4 regions of the Paenibacillus sp. FW104-T2 genome follow, and region 2 is predicted to be linked to each of the others. Evidence: riboswitches for the same ligand, from Rfam matches in the RefSeq annotation. Region 2 holds a riboswitch; each other region holds the start of a gene.
What was found. Region 2 has a riboswitch for cyclic di-AMP ahead of AC3WQ3_RS19695 (NlpC/P60 family protein). Riboswitches for the same ligand answer to the same signal wherever they lie in the genome.

Region 1 (3,157 bases), on a different contig from region 2:
GGCAACCGGGCTGAGAAACATCCCGACCTCGTCAGACGGATCGTTAGGGAAGGTCACATTGTTGGGAACCACAGTTACAACCACCCTGAATTCAGTAAGCTGTCTTTGAATGCTTTTCGCAAACAAATTCTACATACCGGCGACATTATTCGTAAACTGACCGGGTATACACCTAAAATGATTCGTCCTCCATACGGGGACATTAATGAGAAACAGCTACAATGGGCCGCAAGACAGCAATACAGCATCGTCAACTGGAATGTGGATTCGCTCGATTGGAAAGGCCTCAGCAAAGAGCAAGTGAAGCAGAACGTTCTATCTGCAGTCAAGCCAGGCTCCATCATTCTTCAACACGCGGGCGGAGGCGTGGGCTCCAATCTGTCCGGTACCATTGGAGCACTTCCGGAGATTATAGATGAACTTCGATGCAGGGGCTTTAATCTGGTGACTTTGGACGAAATGCTGCAATTGCCAAAAAGCAAATAATACTCGGCTTCGTAAACCAAACACACAAGTTATAGAACTACCAATCTTGCGCGTTTTAATAAAGAAAAAGGGTACCCTTATTTCACGTTAATCGTGTCATAAAGGCACCCTTTTATTGGCGCTGATACTTATTTCAAGATATAAAGTTCAACATCCTGAAAACCAAATGTGCTCACAGACTTCTGGCTTCCAGGAATGAAAATATCAATCCGTTTCCCTTTGATCGCCCCGCCGATATCCCGGGCAGTAGCCACAAATGCCTGCTTAGGCAGCCCCGGATGGGAGTGACCTGTAACAAGAACCTTCGTACCCAGTGGGATCACACTAGGGTCTACTGCAATCGTGCCGAGTTCAAGTGGATTACCGAAGTAATCAACAGGACCCCATCCACCATTTTCGGAAGCGGCTGCAGAGTACGCTGTTGCTTTCACATCAATGGATTTACTGTAATCAAACGTTTTGCCCCAGGCCTGAACGACTTTATCATCAGCATTCACATCAAGGCTAGCTGTCGTAATCGTCTTAGCACCCGTCGAGCTTTTCGCTGCTGGAGCAGCTGAGGCCGTGTTTGCTTTTCCAGGAATCGTAATTTTCAAACCACCATAAATGTTGTAAGGTGAAATATCACTGTTTGCTTTAACCAGAGTGTTCAGTCCAACTCCATATTGTTTCGATAAGGTATAGAAGGTATCCCCCTCTTTGGCCACGTGAACAGAATCAGCGTGAGCTGGAACGGCCTGAATGAGCATTGCTGCTGTCAGCAGGGCTGTTGCTGTTTTGGCTATAGTTCTCTTCTTAATCATGGTCTTCCTCCCTCATTGTGCCTGCGAAGTTAGTTGTCGGATTCGGATGGAGGAAACCACCCTATAGGTCTCTGTTACATTCGTCTTGCGTTATGTACCCCTAATTCACCCCAAGCAGCGTGCGTTTCAATCTTCCCCTCCACGGTCTGCATCATTACATCCTCCACACTTCCTCCTCAGGAAGTTTCGGCAGGAACAATATATCACAATTTTGTAACCAGGGTCCGTAGTAAATGTTACCAACTGTCTATAACAACACATTATGATGCTTAAAAAATAAGGATTTTTCTTAAAAAAGAGCGATCAAGCAGCTCTGGAACAATGACAGAAACGTTACTTTTACGACACTGGATCCTTACCCATGCACAAAAAAACAACCCTGCTAACGTGACGTGAGCAAGGTTGTTTAATTTCGTTTTTTTGTTCATTCTATTTAATCCGGTTCACTGACTGGATCATGCTCAAAGGCTATGACAAAACTTTACCGAGAAAGTCACGCGTACGTGGATGCTTAGGTTGACCAAATACTTCATCTGGTGTTCCCTCCTCCACAATTACACCGCCATCCATAAAGATGATGCGATCACCGACTTCACGGGCAAAGCCCATCTCGTGGGTAACAATAACCATCGTCATGCCGCCTTCAGCCAGGCGCTTCATAACGTCGAGTACTTCACCAACCATTTCAGGGTCAAGTGCAGACGTCGGCTCGTCAAACAGCATCACATGCGGCTGCATCGCAAGCGCTCTGGCAATGGCAATCCGCTGCTTCTGCCCACCAGACAGCTGACTTGGATAAGCATCTTTTTTATCCAATAGCCCCACGGTTTTAAGCAAGTCTGCGGCGATCTGCTTGGCTTCCTGTGCAGACTGCTTTTTGACTTTGATCGGGGCAATGGTAATGTTTTGCTCCACGGTTTTATGCGGAAACAGATTAAAGTGCTGGAACACCATCCCCATTTTCTCCCGCGTTGCATTAATGTTGTGTTTGGGATCCGTGATCGATACGCCTTCGAAATTAATTTCACCTGAAGTAGGCTGCTCCAACAGGTTAAGACAGCGAAGGAAGGTACTTTTGCCTGATCCTGAAGGACCAATCACGACAACGACCTCGCCCTTGCCAATTGAGACATCTATGCCTTTAAGTACTTCATTTTTGTCGTAGGATTTGTGTAATTGTCTAACGTCTATCACTTGCACTCAACTTCCTTTCCAGTCGACCCAGCAGCTTGGACAAAATGAATGTCAATACAAAGTATATGGCTGCTGCAATAAGGAACGGATTCATTCCTTGGTACGTAATGTTTTTGACTACACTTGCCTGATACATGATATCAACCATACCAATGACCGAGATAATGGAAGATTCCTTGATGATGGTTACGAATTCATTACCGATGGCAGGCAGTACAGCTTTGAAGGCCTGAGGCAAAATAATAAATCTCATGGCCGCGGCTCTACCCATCCCAAGCGAACGGGCTGCTTCCAGTTGACCACGGTCAACGCCTTGAATCCCTGCACGGAAGATCTCTGCCAGGTAAGCACCACTATTGATGGAAAGTGTTAAAATACCCGCCTGAAGAGGCGAGAACGTAATACCAAATGTCAAGGCAAGACCATAATAAATAATCATCAATTGAACCAGCATCGGCGTACCGCGTATGACTTCTACATATGCCGTACCAATCCACCGCAAAATTGCTGTATCATGCATTCGGAATAAACAAATGATCAAACCGATGATTACCCCGAAGATTACCCCAAGTGCTGACAATAGGAGGGTATAACCAACCCCCGTAGCATAGAAGCTTTTGTATTGCCAAAATACTTCAAAAATATTTGGCGATTTGACCTCACGGTCTGCCATC
Region 2 (3,157 bases):
AGTCCAACGATGTAACAGGGATTATCGTTGCATGGGATGGGGAACAGGTGCTTATCCGTCGCCAGAACAGACGTGTGGTCAAGCTGGACCGCAGCTATCGCTATCAGCTCTTTAGCGAACCGCGCCAAAGCCCGGCTGATGAATAGAGCCGCTCTGGAGACGGATGCATGGAATTACCATGGATGGTTTGGCATAATTCCGACACTCGGGAGAGAAGATAGGTACAGCGAGAATTCGTAAACTTATCAGCCGAGAGGATGTGCGGGTAGCCATGACATTGATGAATGATAAGGTACATGCCTACAAGGATCAGATTGGAGAATTAAGCGATGTATTGCCTGGCGTAGTCAAAGCGTATCACGAATTTACGGGTGAATGCTTTCAGTCAGGTGCCATTGATGCCAAAACCAAGCAGCTGATTGCCCTCGGCATCGGATTGTTTGCCAATAACGAAGTATGTACGTTTTACCACGTAGAAGAGGCACGTGCGAAGGGCGCAACCGATCAGGAGATTATGGAGACGGTTGCGGTAGCCGGAGCAGTAGGCGGCGGTCACGCGCTGTCTCAAGGCGCAATGCGTGTGCAAAAGGCATTGCACTAAGGTTTCTCCTGCAAGTGAGCTGAATAACTAGACAGCAAAACAGGCTCTGGAATGATCCAGAGCCTGTTTCTTGTCCAACTTATATTTTTCCTAGCATCTTGTTATACATAAATTGTCCAGTCACCCGGCGTGCGGTAACGTAGCGAGTGTTGAAATACGGATTTGATAATTTGGTAATGCTGACACCTTTGCTGCTGGAAGCATGAGCGAATTGTCCGCCCCCGATGTATACGCCTGTATGCGAAATGCCGCTGCCTGAAGTGTTGAAGAATACCAGATCACCTGTGCGGATATTGGCTTTGGATACCGGAGTACCCGCCTTGGCCTGCTGCTGTGAAGTACGTGGCAAATCAATGCTATATTTTTGGAAGAGATATCTCATAAATCCAGAGCAATCAAACCCGGCCAGCGTCGTGCCGCCCCACTTGTAAGGAATTCCAGTCATGTTGTTAACGACGGTGTTGATACTGCTTGCCTCAGTGCTTGCTGCACCAGATGTGAATAGAACGGCTGCGCCAAAAATAGAAATGATCAGTTTTTTCAAAATCAATGTTCTCCCTTCGATGCCTACGGAGTTAGCTAAGGGTTCGGTAGAAGGTTCCCTATATTTCCTATGTATAAGAATAATTCACCCAAAATGGTTCCCCCGTTTTCAAACATGAAACTCGGCAAATGAATAATTAAGTTTTTGTAACCTTTTGAAACTATATTGCATAAATGCGTAATTGTCAAACCTTTCTTCCTTCTGCAATGTTAACGGAATTCAAGACTTTTTGTGAAAAATAGTAGTTCTCCATGTTTATTTATGATGACAAAAACGTAATTTGTGTTTCATCAGCACAGAAATTGGACAAATAAGTAAATTGGAGTATTAGAGGAGAGCACGGTTCATTCTCATCAGGGAAAGTCAGGTCTCGACCAGATTTTATAACTTTCGGTTATCGTAGTTTTATACCAAATCATTTAATTGTTGACACATTGAATTTCACATGATATATTATTTCTTGTCGCCGCGATAGATTATCTCGGAGATATACCATATGCGGTCGTGGCGGAATTGGCAGACGCGCACGGTTCAGGTCCGTGTGGGCTAACCCCCCGTGGAGGTTCGAGTCCTCTCGACCGCATCAATTCATACATGAGGTTTCTGATCTGCTTTTTCTGGCAGATTGGGGACCTTTTTGTTTTTTAAATACATTATAGATGCTGCAGTTCATCAAATGAGAAAAACAAAATAGCTGTATGCAAGTCGAGCTTCTGTTTGGAGCGCCGGCTGAAAAAGGATATTGTTGAACAATAGGCATTTCTTCAGGTCCCATTGCCTCTTGGCAAAAAGCACCTCGAATAACCCCAGGATTTTCAAGACAAAATGTACATAAATGGGGTGAATTGTCTATGAGGAAAAAAGGGATTCGGAAATTGCCTTGGATTTTGTTATTGGCCATGCTTATCGGATGTCAGAGCTCGAAACCTAAAGAACAGGATTTGATGCGGATAAATTCCGCTAATGGTAACAATGCGAAAAAAGTCATTTTCCTGATGGTGGACTCTTTAATGTATCAGGCGATCGACCAAGGAATCAGCAAGCAGGAGCTTCCTGTCTTACAATTTCTGATCAAGAACGGGCAATATTATAAAAATCTGGTCAGTTCTTTTCCCACGATGTCCGTCACGATCGACAGCTCCTTGCTTACCGGTGCATATTCGGACCTTCACCGTGTGCCGGGTCTGACTTGGTATTCTGCGGAATACAAAAAAATGATCATGTACGGAACCGGCCCGACGGAAGTGCTCAAACAAGGAGTGCACCCGGTAGTGACCGATGCTCTAATCCATTTAAACGGGAGTCATTTGAACAGGAATTTACCTACGATCTATGAGGATCTTGCCCGGCAAGGATTAAAATCGGGTTCAATCAACGGCCTGATATACAGAGGGATGTCCGCTCAAAAGCTGTCGATACCTCAATGGATTCAAGCAGCTGCTTCTTTACCCAAAGAGATTGATGTGAAAGGGCCGGACTTAATGTCCCTGGGTGCCTTGTCTAATCCGTTTCAAGGGATTAAAGACTTGCCGGATGGTCTAACGAAGCGAATGGGGATTCATAATGAATTTGCGATTGAAGCCTTAAAATATTTAATTCAATCCAATAAATTACCGGATTTTTTGTTTGTCTATTTACCGGATTTAGACCGGGAGTTACATAAGAAAGGCCCTACGGGACTTCGTGGAGTCAAGGAGTTAGATCAGCAGCTTCAATCCGTGTTGAAAACATTCGGTTCTCCGGAAAAAGCTTTGCAAGATGCCATCCTTATCATTGCGGGTGACAGCGGAATGACTCGTATTCTGCCTGAAGATCAGAATCCGGTCATTGATCTGCCCTCTTTGCTGGGAGATGCCAAAATTATGCGTCCGGGTGATGCTGTATCGAAGGAGGCTGAACTCATCCTTGCCGTCAATGAAACGATGGCCTATATATATTCATTGAAGGTGGACCGTTCCCTTAGAGATATAGCAAACCTGCTAAAGGATGATCCACGCATTGACTTTATTTCC
Region 3 (3,157 bases), on a different contig from region 2:
ATAATCGGAGTCGTCACATAGTACGGCAGATTGGCTACAACACTCACCTTGCTCACACTAGCAAAGTCTGTGCGGAAAAGCTCTGCCAAGTCCAGCTTCAGCACATCGCCGTGCTGTATCCGAACGTTGGGATAAGGCTCCATTACTTCTCCAAGGATCGGTAACAAACGCTGATCGATTTCCACAGCCGTTACAGGGCCGGCTGCTCGGGCCAGTCTCTCCGTAAGTGCCCCAATTCCCGGGCCGATTTCGAGTGCGCCCTTGGACTCGTCCAGATCCGCTGCACTTACAATTTTGTTCAATATATTCTGATCAATTAGAAAGTTCTGACCTAGACTTTTTTTAAAGGAGAAACCGTGTCTCTGAATTATCTCTTTCGTTCGCTTGGGTGTTGCAATTTCCAAAGTCTCATCCATGCCATTCATACGCTCACAATCCTTCACGTTCAATTTGCGATAATGCTGCAGAAAACTCTTCCCGGCTAATTTGGAATACACCCAGCCGCTTGTGGAACTGCTTTCCGTTGCAGTAACCGATGCCCAGCAGATTCCCCATCTCCATACGTCTTGCGGCTGCCTGCGGGTGCACAATCAGTCCTGCTGCAATCAAGTCCTCCCAATCGATCTGGCTCGGCATACCCTCATACGAGGTATGCACACGCTCCAGCGCATGGCGGATTGCCTCAGGTGAGGCATTCTCGACCCCGATATCCCCTTTACGGGTTGCATCCGCTTCCGGAATAAAAGCATGCTTGCAGCCTGGGACCTTATTCGCAATGATTTTGCGAATGCGCTCACCGGCATGATCCGGGTCTGTTAAAACAATCACGCCGCGTCTCTCCTGTGCCAGTGCAATTCGCTTCAGGATTCGCTGATTGATGGCTGATCCGCCGGTCTCAATGGTGTCTGCCTCAACAGCCCGCCGGATGGCGACGGTATCGTCCCGTCCTTCTACCACAATGACTTCTTTTATCATGTTCCATTTCTTCCTTTCTAACGCAAAAAGAAGAGGAATATCCTCTTCTCTGCCAAACGGCGGCGAGCCTATTCAGACTCCACCGCCGCATATTCCGCATGATTCATTCATGCAACTATTTTATAGCATTCCCATTTCAAAGTAAAACGATTTTAGTTCGCTTCCGGCTTCACCGGACCGATCACATATACCGTCTTGCCTTTCTTACGTCCGAAATTCAGGGCATGCTTTACACTGTCATAATATACATCGATTTTGTTGCCTTTAATGGCGCCGCCGGTATCTTCCGCACGACGGAAGCCGAGGCCCTCAATGTACACCCACCAGCCGATCGGAATCACTTTTGGATCGACCGCAATGGTCCGTCCTTCAGTTACCCGGGTACCGGAAGCTGTTTTTGTACCAATGCCAGGCTCCTCAGAAGAGTAAGCGGTCATCGATACATTTTTAAGTACTTTGGAATATTTAAAAGAAGTGCCTGAGACGGTAATCACTTTGCTGCCTGATGCAGCGGTTTTCTTCGAGTTCGTTGTCGTTGCTTTCTTTGCTGTGGAGGTTTGGGCCGATACCGTCTGAATCTCCGGCTGCTTCACAACAGGTTTTGCTTTGGTTCCGACAGCAATAACTTTATCGACACGGTTGGTCGATACCGATTTGCCCACCATCTTTTTGGAGACTAGCTCTCCATCCTGAAACACCTTTTCGATATGCTGTACAAGTGTACCTTCTTTGCCGTTTACGATGACGCGATTGTCACCTTTGTACAAGCTAGGGTCAGCCGTTTTGATTACTTTGTACGCAATCGGCTGTTCCACTTCCACTGTACGCTTTGTTACACGCACTACGCGAATTTTCATATCTGCCTTGATTGGTGTTGCGAGCGCAGGATAAACCTTATCCTCACTGGCAACTTCAATTCCAGATTTCTGAATTGCATCTTCTACCGATGAATCGGTTGTATACAGAGTCTTGGTGTCTCCGTCTGCCGTAATGTTGACTGGAACGGCCCGCTCAATAACAATGCGGTCTCCATCTGCGATTGCCCCGTTCAAAGGCATGGATACCTCATCGTGGGGGCTGACTGTGATTGATTGCTCCTCCAGCATTTCTTGAAGCATTCCTGTACGAGTCTCTACCGCTTGAGCTTTGCCATCAATAACCAGCGAAATTTGTTTCCCGGCTTGACCGTAAACGACTAACAAGATCATGATTGTAAGCGCGATTGAGAAAATAGCGATCAGTGCCATTTGACGCATGTTCTCATGCTTCCACCGCAACGCGTAAGACTTACTGGATGATCGTGACTCATGGGTCTCTTCTGGTTGGAATGTGCCCACTTCTCCGTCCTCCTTCATAGCCTCGCCGTCTAAAGTTAATGCATGATGTCTTTGACGCGACTATACCAAATTTTCTACAGAACTGATCGATATCTCAATGACCGGTTCTGCACCATGAACCACTCTTCGCAACATGATGTCACCACCTGAATTCTTACCGTATGATGACCTTGTTTCTTTTATTCAAAAACAAAAAAGCCAAAGAAAGAGTGTAAGAGGAACTCTTTCGTGGCTTCCGAATGATTTTGAATATCGGAAATTCATGCACGAGGTTGCCTCTCTTTTTCCGCTTGCGAGGTTAGCTGTCGGGTTCGGGCGAAAGAGAGCCGCCCTATCTCCGGTCACCCGCTCATGGCGGATGCCCTTGAATTCACCCCGAGACCCAAAGAAGAAATCAAATAGTGCTTCGCAAATGCATCCGCTGCTTTTGGGTCAGCGAACGATGCGCATCAGCTGCTTACACTGATGTTTAAGCCCTATTGGTTCCCCCGCTCTCCGTTAACGGAGACTCAGCGAGATCGGTTCATGAAAAGTATTGTTGTGTCATCGGAAAGTGTCCCTTTGTTCATCCCCCGAACATCTGTCCAATTTTCCGCACAACAATTCACTGAAAAGATGATATCCTGTTTCGATGCATGTTGTAAAGCGTTGTTCAAGTACGTTTTTCTAAATATTTGGTTAAAATATTGTAATATTCTTCATTTATTTGGATCAAAAAGCAAATTCGCTCCGTCTACCTCTCTTTTTCACCGCATTTGCTTCGTTTTTTAACGAATTCCAAATCGTTCCATGGCATTTTTGGTCGTTATTGCAGCAATTTCCTCTACCGAAATGCCTTTAATTTC
Region 4 (3,157 bases), on a different contig from region 2:
CACGTGAAGTGGAAGCCTTTTTGGCAGAACACGCAGCCAGAGGCTGAACGATATGACGAAGAGGCCCGTACCATTCCCGAGAGGGAAGGCAGGGGCCTCTTTGCTGTATATCATGAACCTTATTTCTTCTCGGCCAGCCACATCGCGATATTGGCAATTTCCTCGTCCTTCAGCTTGTCTTTGAAGGAAGGCATGCCGCCTTTACCTTTGATAATGGTAGAGTAGATCTTCTCCACATCATCCTTGCTGCCGATGTTTGCGAGAGCAGGTCCTACGCCACCTTGAAGCTGATCTCCGTGACACGTTATACAATTGGCTTTGACCAGTGCTTCAGCCTGTCCGGCATCCATTGCCACTTCCGGCATGGTTGGTTTCGCTTCTTCAGCCACTTCCTCTTTCCCTGGAAGCGTAAACATTAATACAATAGCCAATGCGCATGCTGCAAAAAATACCCCGCTCATGATCCATTTGTGCATCCGTTATGTCCCCTCCAGAATGAAAGATCATCTAAACTGAAACTGTCCATATCATTATAACGGAACCTGTTAAGACATCATAGCATTTTGTGGTAATTTTTTGAACTAATCACATAAACGGGCATGAATTTCTTTTGGTTATGCGGTTTAACGGTTAACGAGGTCCTTCATAGACCATGCAATAAAAAGGCTTCAAACCGCTTGGTGTCTGTCGTTCATACGTATCCTTGGTGACAAATCCGGCCTTGAGATAAACCCGCATAGCTCGCGTATTCCAGGTGAGTACTTCGAGATCAATCTCATGACTAGGGTTCCGCCGAATGGCTTCCTTCACGATCGCAGAGACGAAGGCAGTACCGCGACCTTGTCCACACTGTTCGGGGTGCATACCAAGCCCAATCCGCGTCACGCCTTCAAGAGGAAAGAATTGAACGAATCCGCAAAGTTGGTCCTGCTCTCCGAGTACAACTGCATATTGCTCTTTTCGAAGCTGCTCATCGCCGAATTCAACCTCCAGCGCCTTCATCTGTTCCCAGGGCAGCCAGGTATAGATGTTATAGGGTGGTTCATATGTCCAGCTGCAGATCAATGCTGCATGTTCTTCCTGCATCGGCACAACGTGAAACGTTACAGAAGCTTCATCCACACCACTGCACGCTCCTTTCATTGTGAACAAGCTACTTTTAGTCATACGCTAATCGTTTATAACATATGTCATTTCATATTTAATCCTGATTTCACTCTACAAAAGAGGAGGGCATTTGGCAAGGTTTTGCTCCCTTGAAAAAAAGTGAAACAAAAGTTCCTGGAATTTCGTTTATATTATAGCAGGATGGGTAAAAACATCATAAGGGCACGGACGAACAAGCACAAAAAAACCGCCGGATACATTCCTGCGGAGAATGTACCGGGCGGTTGATTTATGCTTCGTTACAGTATGATGTTGCTCAGCTTGTCCCTAGTCGAGGGCCAGTGATTCATATGCGTCCGTGCTCATAATCCGTTTAGCGCCAACATAGCGGTTGGCCCAGTAGTTCTCACTCAAAGAACTAATGGTAACTCCTTTGGAAGACGAGGAGTGTGCAAACTTTCCTTCTCCCACGAAAATCCCTACGTGTGAAACCCCTTTACCCGTTGTATTGAAGAAAACCAGATCGCCTGGTCTCATTTCCATGCGGGATACCGAGTCACCCATGTCGAATTGGGAACTGGATTGACGAGCCAAATCGATGCCCAGCTTTTCGAATACATACCGTGTGAATCCAGAGCAGTCAAAGCCGTTAAGCGTTGTTCCACCACTTTTGTATGTAGTTCCCATTGCTGAATCAATTACTTTATCCATTTTTGAATCTGCGAATGCGCTGCCTGCTCCAAGTGATAGTGCAAATGTTAAGCTAAGGACAGCTGCTGTTAATTTCTTTTTGAACAAGAGATATACCCCTTCCAACGCCTGCGAGGTTAGCTTAAGGATTCGGTTGAAGGTCCCCTATGATCCCTCTGTAGCAAGATCAATTCACCCATAACTGGTTCCCCCGCTTCCCAGGTGCCAGGAATTTGGCTATGCTAGTTGTGCACCTGCGAAATCAAGAAATGACGATTTAATTTTAAGTAGTTACAATTCATAAGGTAAAGATTACAAAGTTGTTACTAAAAACTCACTGCGATTATTGTAACAGAGGAGTAAGCCTTTGGCAACGTTTAACAAGAAAATTAGCAAAAAAAACCTCGACCTTTGACGGGGAAAGGTCGGGGTTTGCGTTTGTGAAGCGTTAACATTGACATAAGTTTACATGAAGATGGTAACAATTTTCGTGCGGTTCATTACACTTTTTAACCTTTGGAGGACTTGGACTGCCACAGACGGAAATGAGCGCATATCTTCCATATATCCAACAAACATCTGGCGAGCGGATAGGTTTGTTGCAGGATCAGACCCATGAGACCTGTCAGGAACCACGAAGCAGATGTGAAGGCACCGAAGATGAGCAGATGAATTCCTCCCAGAACCACTGCGATACCAATGAGAGAAATGATATGACGCAAAGCGAGCAATAGACCGAGAAATGTACCTTTTACCCCGCCCTGATCCTCGGGAGCTGTAGCGCCAAACTGCATATATAACAAAGCATGATGTATGATCCATCCATATACAATCCATCCGGCTACATATGGAATGCCTGGCAGCAGCAGCTGCAGCGAGTGGAATCCATCCAGAAAGATACTATACAGCTTGGGGATCAACCAGTAAGCAGGCAGCAGCAATAATAGCGTTTTAATGAAATGAAGAAGCATCATCGGTTTCCACACTGCCTTGATCCCACGTATAAAAGGAATACGTTCTTCTGTATGATTGAAGTGTTGTAATGAATAGAGTAGCCCTGCCTGGATGAGAGGGGTAATCAGCATGCGGAGCAGGAGCATGGCCCCAAGTATCCATAAATAGCGATGCACCTCGGGATGGGTAGACAGACTGAGCTGGCTTTCCATTTTAAATAAAATGGTACTCAGCTCCCCGGCGTCAGGGTCCGGATAGCGCAGCAGCAAGGGAATGACTGCCGATTGCACCATTTTATAGATGAAGTAACCCCACACCAGCTGATAGAGAAACAAAAGTGCCACAATGAACATATGCTGACGGACGAGAAACCAGCCCTCACGTATTTTTGCTTTCACTGTCTCCA

Region 1: another riboswitch for cyclic di-AMP. It lies ahead of AC3WQ3_RS13365 (3D domain-containing protein); the one in region 2 lies ahead of AC3WQ3_RS19695 (NlpC/P60 family protein).
Region 3: another riboswitch for cyclic di-AMP. It lies ahead of AC3WQ3_RS25395 (resuscitation-promoting factor); the one in region 2 lies ahead of AC3WQ3_RS19695 (NlpC/P60 family protein).
Region 4: another riboswitch for cyclic di-AMP. It lies ahead of AC3WQ3_RS27225 (C40 family peptidase); the one in region 2 lies ahead of AC3WQ3_RS19695 (NlpC/P60 family protein).

The regions. Positions count from the first base shown of each region.
Region 1 is NZ_JBYTCE010000009.1:67,282-70,438, reverse strand. It holds gene AC3WQ3_RS13370 (polysaccharide deacetylase family protein) at 1-486, shown strand, start outside; gene AC3WQ3_RS13365 (3D domain-containing protein) at 615-1,289, opposite strand; cyclic di-AMP (ydaO/yuaA leader) riboswitch at 1,292-1,491, opposite strand; gene AC3WQ3_RS13360 (amino acid ABC transporter ATP-binding protein) at 1,758-2,483, opposite strand; gene AC3WQ3_RS13355 (ABC transporter substrate-binding protein/permease) at 2,470-3,157, opposite strand, start outside.
Region 2 is NZ_JBYTCE010000016.1:66,246-69,402, forward strand. It holds gene AC3WQ3_RS19685 (hypothetical protein) at 1-146, shown strand, start outside; gene AC3WQ3_RS19690 (carboxymuconolactone decarboxylase family protein) at 272-601, shown strand; gene AC3WQ3_RS19695 (NlpC/P60 family protein) at 681-1,145, opposite strand; cyclic di-AMP (ydaO/yuaA leader) riboswitch at 1,151-1,282, opposite strand; tRNA gene AC3WQ3_RS19700 (tRNA-Leu) at 1,644-1,728, shown strand; gene AC3WQ3_RS19705 (alkaline phosphatase family protein) at 1,997-3,157, shown strand, end outside.
Region 3 is NZ_JBYTCE010000027.1:14,940-18,096, reverse strand. It holds gene rsmA (16S rRNA (adenine(1518)-N(6)/adenine(1519)-N(6))-dimethyltransferase RsmA) at 1-425, opposite strand, end outside; gene rnmV (ribonuclease M5) at 430-975, opposite strand; gene AC3WQ3_RS25395 (resuscitation-promoting factor) at 1,128-2,312, opposite strand; cyclic di-AMP (ydaO/yuaA leader) riboswitch at 2,584-2,837, opposite strand; gene AC3WQ3_RS25390 (TatD family hydrolase) at 3,080-3,157, opposite strand, start outside.
Region 4 is NZ_JBYTCE010000033.1:17,069-20,225, forward strand. It holds gene rbsK (ribokinase) at 1-47, shown strand, start outside; gene AC3WQ3_RS27215 (c-type cytochrome) at 120-476, opposite strand; gene AC3WQ3_RS27220 (GNAT family N-acetyltransferase) at 631-1,143, opposite strand; gene AC3WQ3_RS27225 (C40 family peptidase) at 1,435-1,905, opposite strand; cyclic di-AMP (ydaO/yuaA leader) riboswitch at 1,909-2,046, opposite strand; gene AC3WQ3_RS27230 (hypothetical protein) at 2,307-3,149, opposite strand.